Regions from separate parts of the Streptomyces sp. CMB-StM0423 genome, predicted to be linked through region 2. Evidence: riboswitches for the same ligand, from Rfam matches in the RefSeq annotation. Region 2 holds a riboswitch; the other holds the start of a gene.
What was found. Region 2 has a riboswitch for glycine ahead of gcvP (aminomethyl-transferring glycine dehydrogenase). Riboswitches for the same ligand answer to the same signal wherever they lie in the genome.
Positions count from the first base shown of each region.

Region 1: it holds a riboswitch for glycine, as region 2 does, so the genes downstream of both, gcvT (glycine cleavage system aminomethyltransferase GcvT) here and gcvP (aminomethyl-transferring glycine dehydrogenase) in region 2, are expected to answer to the same signal.

Region 1 covers NZ_CP025407.1:2,122,517-2,130,161, forward strand. Annotated here, with positions in the region: gene CXR04_RS08825 (ABC transporter permease) at 1-73, opposite strand, end outside; gene CXR04_RS08830 (enhanced serine sensitivity protein SseB C-terminal domain-containing protein) at 431-1,231, opposite strand; gene CXR04_RS08835 (enhanced serine sensitivity protein SseB) at 1,364-2,137, opposite strand; gene CXR04_RS36390 (hypothetical protein) at 2,269-2,874, shown strand; gene CXR04_RS08845 (AAA family ATPase) at 2,924-3,487, opposite strand; glycine riboswitch at 3,651-3,748, shown strand; glycine riboswitch at 3,749-3,866, shown strand; gene gcvT (glycine cleavage system aminomethyltransferase GcvT) at 3,897-5,030, shown strand; gene gcvH (glycine cleavage system protein GcvH) at 5,133-5,507, shown strand; gene glyA (serine hydroxymethyltransferase) at 5,563-6,831, shown strand; gene CXR04_RS08865 (L-serine ammonia-lyase) at 6,957-7,645, shown strand, end outside.
Region 2 covers NZ_CP025407.1:7,570,802-7,578,446, reverse strand. Annotated here, with positions in the region: gene CXR04_RS32925 (hypothetical protein) at 84-668, shown strand; gene CXR04_RS32920 (DUF5999 family protein) at 926-1,132, shown strand; gene gcvP (aminomethyl-transferring glycine dehydrogenase) at 1,257-4,154, opposite strand; glycine riboswitch at 4,333-4,429, opposite strand; gene CXR04_RS32910 (PRC-barrel domain-containing protein) at 4,570-4,974, shown strand; gene CXR04_RS32905 (DNA polymerase IV) at 5,006-6,376, opposite strand; gene CXR04_RS32900 (MerR family transcriptional regulator) at 6,492-7,040, opposite strand; gene CXR04_RS32895 (bifunctional nuclease family protein) at 7,251-7,645, opposite strand, start outside.

The sequences.
Region 1 (7,645 bases), 5.4 Mb from region 2:
TCTTGTCCACGCCCTCGACGAGAGCTTCCGGCGTCGCCTCGGTGGCGCCGGTTGTCTCGATAGGTGCCGTCATGTTGTGGGGACCCCTCTCGAGCGGCGGCGTCCCGCCGTCGTCTGCCGCGGTAGCGGCTCAATCGCTTCGCTGGTGCAAGTCATGCCGTGGTGCCGTGATCCGTCGTGCCGTAGTGCCCGGTGCCCGTAGTGCGTGATCGTGAAGCTCTGCCGTCGCACAGGGGAACGACAGCTTCCTGCGGGGGGAGTCTTCAATGCGCCTGCGATCACTCGCCAGACCCCAAAGGGAATGGATGCGCAAACGTGATGCGATGCAGTGGATAACCGTTATCCGGACATCCGACCGCCGCTGAGCGGATCTTCACCGGCCCGATATCAGGACACGTACGGATATAGCGGGGTCAGGCGGGTCGGCGGCTCAGTACTGCGGGGCGGGTCCCGGCTGCCAGCCGGACTGCGGGGCGCCGCCCGCGGAGTGCGGCGGCGGGTAGCCGTAGCCGGCGGGCGGGGCGGCCGGGCCGCCGCCGTAGGCGCCGCGGTCGAAGAACGGCCGGGAGTTCGCCCGCATCCACATCGCCACCGGGTCGTGGTCGTCGGCGAGCGCCACCGTGGAGACCGCCAGGCCCGGGGGCACGGCGGCCACGGACTCCTGCATCATCGACTGCGCCGCGGCGACGGACTGCGCGCCCGTGTCGTACAGGTCGATGCCGATGGCGAGGTACGGCTCGCCGAGCACCGGCTGCACCCAGGCGCGGCAGAGCGTGCGCACGGCGGGGGTGCGGTGGGCGGTCTGGCCCAGCAGGGCATAGAACTGCGCGACGTCCACGACCGGTTCCGCGATCCGCAGCGGGCCCGCGGGCAGCCGGTCCAGGCCCGTGGCCACCCGGCGCAGGTCGAGCCAGGGGACGCCGACGCCGCCGCCGGCGGCGTGCGGGTCGAGCCAGAGGCCCCAGCGGTCGGGGTAGAGCGCGGCGGCGATCTCCGCCCCGGCGACGGGCTCGTGGGCGCCGGCCCAGCCGCTGGCGGCCAGCTCGCGGTCGGAGCTGAAGCAGGGCGCGTAGGCGTGGCCCTCGACCTGCATGCTGCCGTACTGCGCGTCCGGCGAGTCGGGGCGGCCCTGCCAGAGCAGCATCCACACCTGCCCGGCGGCCAGCGCGGCGAGCAGCGCCTCGTACGCGTCGTACCTGCCGGGAGCCACCTGGCGGACCAACTGGTCCACGCCCGCTCCCGGCGCCCGCCCGCTCGCGCCCCCGTTCACCCTGGGCCCCAACCCTTCGTCTCGGCCGCCGCCGCTCCCGGGCACGCGTGTACGCCCGGAAAGGTCATCAAACCAGCTTAGAGCCTGACCCCGTCAGCCGACCCGGATGTAGAACGGCTCGACCTTGGCCCGCATCCAGGTGATCACCGGGTCCACCGCGGCGTCGAGGAAGACCAGTTGGACCTTCCACGGCACCGGCTGCGCGCCGAGCGCCCGGCCCAGCGCCTCCACCGTCGCCTGCCTGCTCTCGTCGTACGTGTCCAGCAGCTCGACCCCGATGTAGAGCTGCTCCGCACCGCCCTCGACGCTCGCGAGCCCCCGGCGCGCGCTGCGTACCACCCCGATCCGCTCGAACTCCTCCCGCGCGACCGACAGGAAGTCCACCGGGTCGTCCTGCCAATCCGGCGTGAACAGCCGCACCCGGCCGCCGCGTGCCTCCCCCGGCAGCCGCGGCGCCCCGCGGTCCCGGCACAGCTCCGCGACCGCCGCCGGCGGCAGCGGCACGCCGACCGTACCGCCGGGGTTGACCGCGATGCCGACCTGCGGCGGCAGCCCGCGGGCGAACTCGCGGGCCGGCGCGACGGTGAACGACATGTGGGAGCCGGTGACCCGCAGGAACTCCTCCTGCGAGGAGAACACCGGCACGTACGGCGCGCCGCCGATCTCGGTCGTCGGCACGGGCAGCGTGGGACTGTCGGGCCCGCCGCCCCCGGGCAGCGGCACCCACAGGCTGCTGCGGCCCAGCACCTCCAGCAGCCGCGGGGCGGCCTGCGGGTTGCCGAGCGAGGCGGCGAGCACCTCCTCCAGCTCGTTGCCGGGGAAGCCGCCCGTGGCGGGGGGCTGCGGGGAGCGGTAGTCGAAGCTCATCGGGACCAGCCAACTTTCGGGGGATGAACGTCGGCACCCTAACGGCTGCGAGCGCTCGCGGGCGAAGGCCGCACCTGCCCACGGTGGAGTCCTCTCACCCTCAGGACCTCGCGACAGGGAGCCCGTTTTCCATGCGTACGAACCGAATGGCCGGCCTCGCCGCCACCGTCGTCTCCGCCGTCGCCGGCGGCGCCCTCGTGCTCGGCATGGCCGGGCCCGTCGCCGCCGCCGGGGACGCCGCCCGGGGCGGGCACCCCGGCGGCAGGACCGCGGCTTCCGCCCCGGCCGCCGCCGACGTCGACCCGCCGACCCTGCACCTGCTGGCGCAGCTCGGGCACCTCACCGCCGCCACGGCCCGGACCGTCGGGCAGGTCCAGCAGGCCGTCGCCGACGGCGGCCGGCAGAACCCGCGCACGCTGCCCGACGTGCGGTCGCACCTGGACGCGGTGGGCGCGGCGGCGGGGGCCAAGGGCAAGGTGAAGTCGATGAAGGCGCGGAAGACGACCGCCCTGGCGCAGGCCGTCGGCTCGCTGCGGGAGGAGCTGGCCGGCCTGGTACGGGCGGGCCGGGCGGGCGACCGGGCGGCGGTGGCCGACCGGGCCACGGTGACCGTGGCGGCGCTGGTACGGGTCCTGTCGGCGACGGCGGTCAGCGGGCTGGTGCCGGCGGGGCAGGTGCCGCCGATGCCGCAGAACGCGGCGGTGCCGCCGAAGCTGCCGGCGCAGTCCGGCGCGTAGCGGCCGGCCGCCGGCCCGGTCCTGCGGCGCGCAGCCGCCCCCCGCGGACTCAGCCGAAGCTGATCGAGCGCAGCGCCCCCGTCGCCTCCCCGTCCAGCACCAGCACCGAGTCGCACCCCTCCGCCGGCTGCCCGGCGTGCGCCCAGTCCAGCAGCCTCCGGTGCGCCCACCGGTGCCGGGCGAAGGCGTACCGCGACACGGCGCGGCCGCGCCGCGCCTGCCGCTCCCGTGCCACATCCTCCGGCACGTCGAGCACCACGACGTGCACCCCGCGCCCGTACCGCCTGGCCTGCCTGGTCAGCCACCAGCGCACCCACGGCAGCGTGCCGCAGTCGTGCACGACGAGGCTGCCGCCCGCGCGGACCGCGAGCCGCAGCCGCGCGTAGTGGTCGACGCGGACTAACGGCCGGTAGAGGGCGTACGGCAGCCGCGTGCCCAGCTTCTGCGCCCAGCGCTCGCGCACGTACTGCGAGTCGATCAGCCGCACCGCGGCCGGCGGCTGCGTGCGGCGCATGAGCGTGCTCTTGCCGCTGCCCGGCAGCCCGGAGATCACGACGATGTCCCCCTCGGGATATCGAAGCCGTTCCCTGGAGGCCGCCTGCTCCACCGTCACGCTGCCTCCCACGCCCCGCACCGCCGCTCTTGCCGTCCACAAGCGTCGCAACAGCAGCGGGACTCGACAAGGACGCAACGGAAGGTGGCCTCCCACTTCTTCCCCTGTCCCGCGGTCGACGGTGCGTGCAATGATGGGGCCCGCCAACTGCATACCGGCCGTCAGAACCCGCGCGGGAGAGTCCCGGTGCCTCGTCGCACCGGGCGCCGAAGGAGCAAGTCCTCCCTTGAATCTCTCAGGCACCGTCACCGCGCGGGCGAGGCAGATCTGAAAAGCGGGTGTGCCCGGCCGTGCGCCGGCGCCGCCCCACCCAAGGTGCAAGCCACGCTCCCGCGGGATCGTGGCGAACCTCTCAGGTTCCGATGACAGATGGGGAGGACACGACCACCCCCTGTCCGGGAGCCTGACGATGACCACTGAGAGCCCTGCACCGCGCCGTACCGCGCTCGACGCCACGCACCGCGCCCTCGGCGCCACCATGACCGACTTCGCCGGCTGGGACATGCCGCTGCGCTACGGCAGCGAGCGTGAGGAGCACGTCGCGGTGCGCACCCGCGCCGGCCTCTTCGACCTCTCCCACATGGGCGAGATCGCCGTCACCGGCCCGCAGGCCGCGGACCTGCTGGACTACGCCCTGGTGGGCCGGCTGTCCGCGGTGCGCCCGGGCCGTGCCCGGTACACGATGATCTGCCGCGAGGACGGCGGCATCCTCGACGACCTGATCGTCTACCGGCTCGCCGACGAGGAGTACATGATCGTCGCGAACGCCGCCAACGCCCAGGTCGTCCTGGACGCCCTCGCCGGGCGGGCCGCCGGCTTCCCGGGCGCCGGGGTGCGCGACGACCGGGAGGCGTACGCCCTGATCGCCGTGCAGGGTCCGAAGTCGCCGGCCATCCTCGGCCGGGTCACCGACGCGGATCTGGCCGGCCTGAAGTACTACGCGGGTCTGCCCGGCACCGTCGCCGGCGCGGACGCGCTCATCGCCCGTACCGGCTACACCGGCGAGGACGGCTTCGAGCTGTTCGTACGCCCCGCGGACGCGGCGGCCGTCTGGGCGGCGCTGACCGCGGCGGGCGCGGACGACGGCCTGGTGCCGTGCGGGCTCTCCTGCCGCGACACCCTGCGCCTCGAGGCCGGCATGCCGCTGTACGGGCACGAGCTGACCACCGCGCTCACGCCCTTCGACGCCGGCCTCGGCCGGGTCGTCAAGCTCGACAAGCCCGGCGACTTCGTCGGGCGCGAGGCGCTCGAACAGGCCGCCGAGCGCGCCGCGGCCGAGCCGCCGCGGGTGCTGGTCGGCCTGGTCGCCGCGGGCCGGCGGGTGCCGCGCGCGGGGTACGGGGTGGTGGCCGGCGGCCGGCGCATCGGCGAGGTCACCTCCGGCGCCCCCTCCCCCACCCTGGGCAAGCCGATCGCCATGGCGTACGTGGACGCCGCGCACGCCGGTCCCGGCCCCTCGGCGGCCACCGGCGTGGGCGTCGACATCCGCGGCAGCCACGAGCCGTACGAGGTCGTCGCCCTGCCGTTCTACAAGCGCTCCTGACCGGCTGCGCACGTACGCCTGCCTCTTCCTTTCCGCGGCCCCTCGACCGCGCCACCAGCGCCCCTTTACGCCACTCACGTCCCGATCCTGGAGAATCGCCTTATGAACAACCCTGAGCACCTGCGCTACAGCAAGGAACACGAGTGGGTCGCGACCGACGACGGCGTCGCCACCGTCGGCATCACCGCCCACGCCGCGAACGCGCTGGGCGACGTCGTCTTCGTCCAGTTGCCGGACGTGGGCGCCGCGGTCACCGCGGGCGAGCCCTGCGGCGAGCTGGAGTCGACGAAGTCCGTCTCCGACCTCTACGCGCCGGTGACCGGGGAGGTCACCGAGACCAACCAGGACGTCGTGGACGACCCGGCGCTGGTGAACTCCGGGCCGTATCAGGACGGCTGGCTGTTCCGGGTGCGCGTCTCGGCCGAGGCCGCCGACCTGATGTCCGCCGCCGAGTACACCGCGTTCACCGCGGGCTGAGCTCCGCCGCCGCAGCCCCGCCCGCCCGCGTCCCTCTCTTTCCCCGGAAGGTCCCATGTCCCTTCTGAACGGCTCGCTCCACGAGGTCGACCCCGAGGTCGCCGCCGCCGTGGACGCCGAACTCAAGCGCCAGCAGTCCACCCTCGAAATGATCGCCTCGGAGAACTTCGCCCCGGTCGCCGTGCTGGAGGCGCAGGGCTCGGTCCTCACCAACAAGTACGCCGAGGGCTACCCCGGCCGCCGCTACTACGGGGGCTGCGAGTACGTCGACGTCGCCGAGGAGCTGGCCCGCGAGCGGGTCAAGGCGCTCTTCGGCGCCGAGGCGGCGAACGTCCAGCCGCACTCGGGCGCGTCGGCGAACGCGGCGGCGATGTTCGCGGTGCTCAAGCCCGGCGACACGATCCTGGGCCTGGACCTGGCCCACGGCGGGCACCTGACCCACGGCATGAAGATCAACTTCTCCGGCAAGCTGTACGACGTCGCCGCCTACCACGTCGACGCCGAGACCGGCCAGGTCGACATGGCCGAGGTCGAGCGGCTGGCCAAGGAGCGGCGGCCGAAGCTGATCATCGCGGGCTGGTCGGCGTACCCCCGGCAGCTCGACTTCGCCGGCTTCCGCCGGATCGCCGACGAGGTCGACGCGCTGCTGATGGTCGACATGGCGCACTTCGCCGGTCTCGTCGCCGCGGGCCTGCACCCCAACCCGGTGCCGTACGCGGACATCGTCACCACCACGACGCACAAGACCCTCGGCGGCCCGCGCGGCGGGGTCATCCTCTCCCGCCAGGCCCTCGCCAAGAAGATCAACTCGGCGGTCTTCCCCGGCCAGCAGGGCGGCCCGCTGGAGCACGTGATCGCGGCCAAGGCGGTGTCGTTCAAGATCGCCGCGTCGGAGGAGTTCCGGGAGCGGCAGCAGCGCACGCTGGACGGCGCCCGGATCCTGGCCGAGCGGCTGCTGCGGGACGACGCCCGCGCGGCCGGCGTCTCGGTGCTCTCCGGCGGTACGGACGTCCACCTGGTCCTGGTCGACCTGCGCGAATCCGAGCTGGACGGCCAGCAGGCCGAGGACCGGCTCCACGAGACCGGCATCACCGTCAACCGCAACGCGGTCCCGAACGACCCCCGCCCGCCCATGGTCACCTCCGGCCTGCGCATCGGCTCGCCCGCGCTGGCCACCCGCGGCTTCACCGCCGCGGACTTCGAGGAGGTCGCCGACGTCATCGCCGAAGCCCTCAAGCCGGGCTTCGACGAGGCAAAGACGGCCGCACTCGCCGCCCGGGTCACCGCCCTGGCGCAGAAGCACCCGCTGTACCCCGGCCTGTAGCCCGTACGGCCCGGCCGCCCGCCGCTCCGACGCGGCGGGCGGCCGGGCCCCGGGGCCGTACGCGCGACCCGTCACCACCCGCACCACGCACGCGCACGCCCCACGCAAGGACAAGGGAGTCCCGAGTGGCCATCTCCGTCTTCGACCTCTTCTCGATCGGCATCGGCCCGTCGAGCTCGCACACGGTCGGCCCGATGCGGGCTGCCCGGATGTTCGCGCGCCGGCTGAAGAACGAGGGCCTGCTGGCCCACACCGCCGCCGTACGCGCCGAACTCTTCGGCTCCCTGGGCGCCACCGGCCACGGCCACGGCACCCCCAAGGCCGTGCTCCTCGGCCTGGAGGGCCACTCGCCGCGCACCGTCGACATCGAGTGGGCCGAGGGCGAGGTGGAGCGGATCCGCGGCACCGGGCGGCTGCACCTGCTGGGCGCCGAGATAGGGCGCGACCACGAGATCCCCTTCGACGCCGCCGCCGATCTCGTCCTGCACCGGCGCCGCTCGCTGCCGTACCACGCGAACGGCATGACGCTGACCGCGTACGACGCGGACGGCGGGACGCTGCTGGAGAAGACGTACTACTCGGTGGGCGGCGGCTTCGTCGTCGACGAGGAGGCGGTCGGCGAGGACCGGATCAAGCTCGACGACACCGTGCTGAAGCACCCGTTCCGTACCGCGGACGAGATGCTGCGCCGCACCCGCGAGACGGGTCTGTCGCTCTCCTCGCTGATGCTGGAGAACGAGCGCGCCTGGCGCACGGAGGCGGAGATCCGCGCCGGGCTGCTGGAGATCTGGCGGGTCATGCGCGAGTGCGTCGC
Region 2 (7,645 bases):
CCCCTCTGGCCCCGCTAGCAGACAGCGCCGTCCGCATCTTGCCCCCTGCTCTGCTCCACGTCTGTCGAAGGTAGGCGACCCCTATGCCGCTCAGCGTCCTTACGCCCCCCTCCCCGGCTCTGCGCAGCGTCAACGCCGCGCTGAAGTCCCCGACGGCGGTGCGCGGGACCCGTGCTCTCGCACCGGCGTCCGGGAGCCCGGCGGACGCGACGGACGCGCTCCCCGTCCACGTTCTGGACGGGGTCGGCGCCGCGGCCGGCACACCGCACGCGGCGCTCACCGGCTGGCGGTTCCACCTCGCCGCCGAGGGCCTCGTCGTCGCCGCCGCGGAGGCGCGGATCACCCCGGACGGCTGGGCGTTCTCGCACTTCTCCGAGGGCCCGTATGTCGCCTCCACCCAACGCGCCCTGCGCCAGGCCGAGTCGCTGCCCGCCCTGCTGCAGCCGCGGCTGCTGTCCGTACCGGAGCTGTACATGGTGACGCTCTGGCTGCGCGCCGACGCCACCGCGCCGGCCGAGTCGGGCACGATCGACCCGGCGGATCTGCTGGTGCCGCTGGCGCCCGCGCCGCCCGGCATCCGGGCCCACCGCGCGCACCGCGCCGGCGACCTGCTGCCGGCGCTGCGCGACCGGCTGGCGGGCGCGCGGCTGCTCGGCTCCTCCGCCTGATCACGGCGAGGTCACGGTCTGATCACCGCTGTGGACTAGTCCACTCCCGGCCGGTGCACCCCCCGAAAGGATGGTCCGGCACCGAGCAACCGCCCGCGAGGGTGATGCGTCTTCTGCCCCGGAGACCACCTGCCGGTAAATCCCTGCGAATTGACGCGCGCGGGGGAACACTGGATGCGGAACGAGTCGACACGGGGGCGGCGATGACATCTGCAGACCGCAGGACCGAGACCACGAAACGACGAGAGTACCCAGCCATGTGCCAGCACCAGCCACCCTGCCCCACCGCCCAGTCCACCGACCGGGAGGCGGCGCGCCCGGTGGCGAACCACCCGGAGCAGGGCTGGAGCCTGCTCTGCAACGGCGTCCTGCTGTTCGAGGACACCGGCGAGCTGCTGCCCGACGGCCGGATCATCGCGCCGCACCGGCCGCCGAACGCCGACGACGTGACCGCCGCGGCCTGACCTGCCCGGGCGGCGGTCGCGGCCGCCGCCCGCCGGGCGGTCCCCGCGGCCGCGCGCCCGCCTCGCACGCCGCCGGCCCGGCGCGGGGGCGCCGGGCCGGGTGCGGTACGCGCGCGGGCGTACGTCAGGCGTCGTATTCGTCCAACGGGGGGCACGAGCACACCAGGTTCCGGTCGCCGTAGGCGCCGTCGATCCGGCGCACCGGGGGCCAGTACTTGTCCGCGGGCGTCACCCCGGCCGGGAAGACGGCCTCCTCACGCCCGTACGGGTGCTGCCACTCCCCCGCGAGCTGCGCCGCGGTGTGCGGCGCGCCGACCAGCGGGTTGTCGTCCTTGTCCCACTCCCCCGTGCCGACCCGCTCGATCTCCCGCCGGATCGCGATCATCGCCTCGCAGAACCGGTCGAGTTCGCTCAGGTTCTCGCTCTCGGTCGGCTCGATCATCAACGTCCCGGCCACCGGGAACGACATCGTCGGGGCGTGGAAGCCGTAGTCGATCAGCCGCTTGGCGACGTCGTCGATCGACACGCCGGTCGCCTTGGTCAGCGGCCGTACGTCGATGATGCACTCGTGCGCGACGAGCCCGCCGGGACCCGCGTACAGCACCGGGAAGTGCGGCTCCAGCCGCTTGGCCACGTAGTTGGCGCCCAGCACCGCGACCTGGCTGGCGCGGCGCAGCCCGTCCTCGCCCATGAGCTTCATGTACGCCCATGAGATCGGCAGGATCCCGGCCGAGCCCCACGGCGCCGCCGAGACCGGGCCCACGCCCGTCTCGGGGCCCGCGGCGGGCTGCAGCGGGTGGTTCGGCAGGTACGGGGCCAGGTGCTCGCGGACCGCGACCGGGCCGACGCCGGGGCCGCCGCCGCCGTGCGGGATGCAGAACGTCTTGTGCAGGTTCAGGTGCGAGACGTCGCCGCCGAACTTTCCGGGGCCCGCGAGGCCGACGAGCGCGTTGAGGTTGGCCCCGTCCACGTACACCTGGCCGCCGGCGGCGTGCACGGCGTCGCAGATCTCCGTGATGTGCTCCTCGAACACGCCGTGCGTGGAGGGGTAGGTGACCATGAGCACGGCCAGCTCGTCGCCGTACTGCTCGATCCTCGCGCGCAGGTCGTCCGCGTCGACCTCGCCGTTCTCCGCGGTCTTCACGACCACGACCTTCATGCCGGCCATCACCGCGGAGGCGGCGTTGGTGCCGTGCGCGGAGGACGGGATGAGGCAGACGGTGCGGCGCTCGTCGCCGTTGGCGCGGTGGTACGCCCGTACGGCCAGCAGGCCCGCCAGCTCGCCCTGCGACCCCGCGTTGGGCTGCAGGGAGACCTTGTCGTAGCCGGTGACGGCGGCCAGGCCCTCCTCCAGCTCGCGGATGAGGGTCAGATAGCCCGCGGCCTGGTCGGCGGGCGCGAAGGGGTGCAGCCCGGCGAACTCGGGCCAGGTGACGGCCTCCATCTCGGCGGTCGCGTTGAGCTTCATCGTGCAGGAGCCGAGCGGGATCATGCCGCGGTCCAGCGCGTAGTCCCGGTCGGCGAGCGTGCGCAGGTAGCGCAGCAGGGCGGTCTCGGAGCGGTGCCGGTGGAAGACCGGGTGGGTCAGGTACTCGTCGGTGCGCAGCAGCCCGGCGGGCAGCGCGTCGGCGGTGGCGGCGTCCAGCTCACCGACGTCCCGGCCGGTGACGCCGAAGGCGTCCCAGACGACGGCGAGGTGGTCGCGGACGGTGGTCTCGTCGCAGGAGATGCCGACGTGGTCGGCATCGGCGAGGCGGAGGTTGACGCCGGCGTTGCGGGCGCGGGCGGTCACCTCGGCGGCCCGGCCGGGGACGCGGACGGTGACGGTGTCGAAGAACGCGTCGTGCACCACGTCGGCGCCGCCCGCCCGCAGGCCCGCGGCGAGGATCGCGGCGAAGCGGTGGGTGCGCCGGGCGATCGCCGCCAGGCCCTCGGGGCCGTGGTAGACGGCGTACATCGACGCCATCACCGCGAGCAGCACCTGCGCGGTACAGATGTTGCTGGTGGCCTTCTCGCGGCGGATGTGCTGCTCGCGCGTCTGGAGGGCCAGCCGGTACGCCTGCGCGCCGTCCGCGTCCTTGGAGACGCCCACGAGCCGGCCCGGCAGGCTGCGCGCGAACTTCTCGCGTACGGACATGTAGCCGGCGTGCGGCCCGCCGAAGCCCATCGGGACCCCGAATCGCTGGCTGGAGCCGACCGCGATGTCGGCGCCGAGCTCCGCGGGCGAGGTCAGCAGGGTGAGCGCCAGGAGGTCGGCGGCGACGGTGACGACGGCGCCCAGCTCGTGCGCCCGCTCGATGACGGGCGCGAGGTCCCGTACGGCACCGGAGGCGCCCGGGTACTGCAGCAGCACGCCGAAGACGCCGCGCTCCGCGGCCTCCGCGGGGATGCCGCCGCTGAGGTCGGCGACGACGACCTCGACGCCGGTCGGCTCCGCGCGGGTGCGCAGCACGGCGACGGTCTGCGGCAGGGTATCGGCGTCGACCAGGAAGACGCCGTCCTTGACCTTGCCGACGCGCCGGGACAGGGCCATCGCCTCGGCGGCGGCGGTGCCCTCGTCGAGCAGCGAGGCGCCGGCGGTGGGCAGCCCGGTGAGGTCGGAGACGACGGTCTGGAAGTTGAGCAGCGCCTCCAGACGGCCCTGGGAGATCTCCGGCTGGTACGGGGTGTACGCCGTGTACCAGGCGGGGTTCTCCATGACGTTGCGCAGGATGACGGGCGGCGTGTGGGTGCCGTGGTAGCCGAGGCCGATCATGGAGGTGAGCACCTCGTTGCGCGCCGCCAGGCCGCGCAGCTCGGCCAGCACCTCGGCCTCGGAGCGGGCCGCGGGCAACGCGAACGCGCCGGTGCCCTTGATCGAGCCGGGTACGGCGGCCTCCGTCAGCTCGTCCAGCGAGCCGTAGCCGGCCTGGGCGAGCATCTTGGCCCGGTCGCCCGCGTCCGGTCCTATGTGGCGCTGCTCGAAGGGCGTGCCGCGCTCCAAGTCGGAAAGCGGGATGCGGTGGGCGTTCGTCTCGGACAAAGGGGCCTCCTGGTCGCGCGGACCTTCGCGGATACCCCTGGGCCGGGCACCCGTACGGCCTCCCCCTCTGTCATCCGGACCTGAGAGCTTCACCGGCACGCCCTGACTGGGCGCGGCCCGGCTTGCACCGTCGGTGAGGAAGGGCCGCGCGGCGGCCCGCCCTGCTTTCCAGAGTGACCTCGTCCGTGCGGTACGGGGGCCTGAGAGATTCCGGGGAGGAGTTGCTCCTTCGGCGCCTCCGGCTGGCGGGCGGAGGACTCTCCCGCACGGGGTCTGCGGCCACGATCAGCGTACCAGCGCACGCCCCGCGCATCCCGGCGCGGGGCGTGCGCTCACGTGCGCCCGGGCGGCGCCCGCCGAGTGGCCGCGGGGCCTCTTGTGCCGTTACGTGGAGGCAGCGGAGCTGTGACGAGACGTGGGAGGCACCGTGCAGACCGACATCGACCCCCGGAGCCTGATCGGCGTGCGCGCGTACGACAGCAACGGCGACAAGCTCGGGACCGTCGACGAGGTGTACCTCGACGACGCCACCGGCGCCCCGCAGTGGGCGGCGGTGCGCACGGGCCTGTTCCACCGGGACGCGTTCGTGCCGCTGGGGCCGAGCGAGCTGGCGGACGAGGGGCTGCGGGTGCCGTTCGAACGGGAGCTGATCAAGGACGCGCCGGACTTCGGCGTAGGCCGGCACCTCTCCCCCGCGCAGGAGCTCCAGCTCTACCACCACTACGGCATGACGCTGCCGCCGGAGGTCGCCAACACCCATCCGCAGCAGCGGCCGCCACAGGACCGGGACTTCGGCGAGGTCGCCGGCTCCGACGACTGACAGGCCACCGCCGGGCACCAGCCCCCCGACGTCAGCCGACCGGCACCAGCGGCAGCGGGTCCGCCGGCTCCAGCGCCGGGTCGTCCGCGGCGAACGTACGCACCCGCCCGGGCGCCGAGCCCGGCACTTCGAACCGCACCGTGACCCGGCCGACGCCGCTGCCCTGCACCCAGCCGGGGCCGTGCTCCGCGTGCCGCACGTCCAGCCCCGGCAGCCACTGCGGCGCGGCCGGCTCCGGCTCCGGCGCGGCGGGCGGCGGGGGCGGCCCGGGCGGCGGCAGCGCCACCGGGCCGTCGGCGTCCACCGGCCCGTGCTGCACCTCCGGCGCCTGGCCCGCCTGCGCGAACAGGTCCTCCTGCGTGAAGTCCGCGAGCCCGCTCACGCCGACGCCCAGCAGCCGCACGCCCGCGGTCGTCTCCACGCCGTCCAGCAGCCGCAGCGCCGCCTCGGTGACCACGGCCGGGTCGTCGGTGGGCCCGCGCAGGGTCTCGGAGCGGGTGAGGGTGGAGAAGTCGTACCGCCGGACCTTGAGGACCACCGTGCGGCCGGAGCGCCCGGCGCCGCGCAACCGCGTCACGCACCGCCGCGCCAGCCGCTCGACCTCGGTGCGGATCCGGACCCGGTCGGTGAGGTCGACGTCGAAGGTGTCCTCGACGGAGACGGACTTGGTGTCCCGGTCCGCCACCACCGGCCGCTCGTCCAGCCCCAGCGCCATCACGTGGATCCCGGTGCCGTGCGCCTTGCCCAGCAGCCGCACCATCTCGTCCTCGCCGGCGTCCGTGACCTCCCCGACCGTGGTGATCCCGGCCCGGCGCAGCGTGTCCGCCGTGGCCGGGCCGACGCCCGGCAGCGTCCGCACGTTCATCGGCCCCAGCAGCGCCCGCTCGCCGCCCGGCGGTACCAGGACGAGCCCGTCCGGCTTGGCCAGCTCGGAGGCGACCTTGGCGAGCATCTTGGACGCGGCGAGCCCGACGGACCCGGTGAGGCCCGTGGCGGCGCGGATGTCGGCGCGGAGCCGGCGCGCCACGCTCCGTAGCGCCGTCTCCTCCGCGGGCGTGCCGCCGGCTTCGAGGTCGACGAACGCCTCGTCCAGGCTCAGCGGCTCCACCAGTGGCGACAGCTCCCCGAGCAGCGCCATGACCTGGCCGCTGACCTGCTGGTAGAGCCGGAAGCGGGGGATGAGGAACGCGGCGTTCGGGCAGAGCCGGCGGGCCATGCCCATGGCCATCGCCGAGTGCACCCCGAAGACCCGCGCCTCGTACGACGCGGTGGCCACCACGCCGCGGGGGCCGAGGCCGCCGACGATCACGGCCTTGCCCTTGAGGCTCGGCTTGGCGGCCTGCTCCACGGCGGCGTAGAACGCGTCCATGTCCAGGTGCAGGACTGACGGCGCGCTTCTCACACGGTGATGGTCCCCCATGGGTACGACATCGGCCCCGCAGCGGCCGTCAGACGGCCGTGACGGCGTCGTACGGACCGGGGCGCGGGGCGGCCACCGGCCGGCCTGCCGGAGGGCGTCAGCCGGCGCGGCTGCGGCGGCGCGCCAGCTCGTCGGCGGCGTTGTGCCCGACCAGCGTCTCGCCGGTGTCGACGCGCTCCGCGTGCAACTGCACGAGGGCCGCCTGCACGTCGCTCCAGACCACGCCGACGGCGATGCCGAAGATCCCCTGGCCGCCCTGGAGCAGCTCGACGACCTCGTCGGGGGACGTGCACTCGTAGACCGTGGCGCCGTCGCTGATGAGGGTCATCCGCCGCAGCTCGGCCGGATCGGTCGCGCGCAGGTGGCGGACGGCCGTCCTGATGCTCTGCAGCGAGACCCCGGCGCCCAGCAGCCGCTTGACGATCTTGAGTACGACGACGTCGTGGGAGCCGTAGAGCCGCTGGGCGCCCGAGCCGTTCGCGGGGCGGACGCTCGGCTCGACGAGGCCCGTACGGGCCCAGTAGTCGAGCTGGCGGTACGTGATGCCGGCCGCGGCACACGCCGCCGGTCCCCGGTAGCCGACCTCCTCCGCGTCCGCGGACGCGGCCCGTGGCCGCCTCGCGGGCTCCACGCCGTGCCCGTACAGCGGAACAGCTCCGCCCCCGCCAGCCGATCTCCCGCCGCCCGTGACCACCACGCCGACCTCCCGCTCCCTGACCTGCCTCCCGACGGTAGGCAGTCGCCCCGGGCGCGTCAACGAACGCCACACGGGGCACGCCGGGTGCTCATCACCCTACGGGTGGTTTGCCGACGGCGCCCGCACGGTAGGCCCGGGCGGGCTACCGGGGGGCGGCTCTCACTGGGGATTCGTACCGAAGTCCTCGGGCGTGATCTGGTCGAGGAACTCGCGGAACTTCTCCACCTCGTCCTCCTGCTCGTCCGGGATCGAGATCCCCGCGTCGTTGAGCACGCCCTCGCTGCCGTAGATCGGCGTGCCGGTGCGCAGCGCGAGCGCGATGGCGTCGGAGGGGCGGGCGCTCACCTCGGCGCCGCCGGAGAACACCAGCTCGGCGTAGAACACGCCCTCCCGCAGGTCGGTGATCCGGACCTCGGACAGCTCCTGGCCGACCGCGTCCAGCACGTTCTTGAACAGGTCATGGGTCAGCGGGCGCGCGGGGGTCATGCCCTGCTGCGCGAAGGCGATCGCCGTCGCCTCCCCAGGACCGATCCAGATGGGAAGGTACCGGTCGC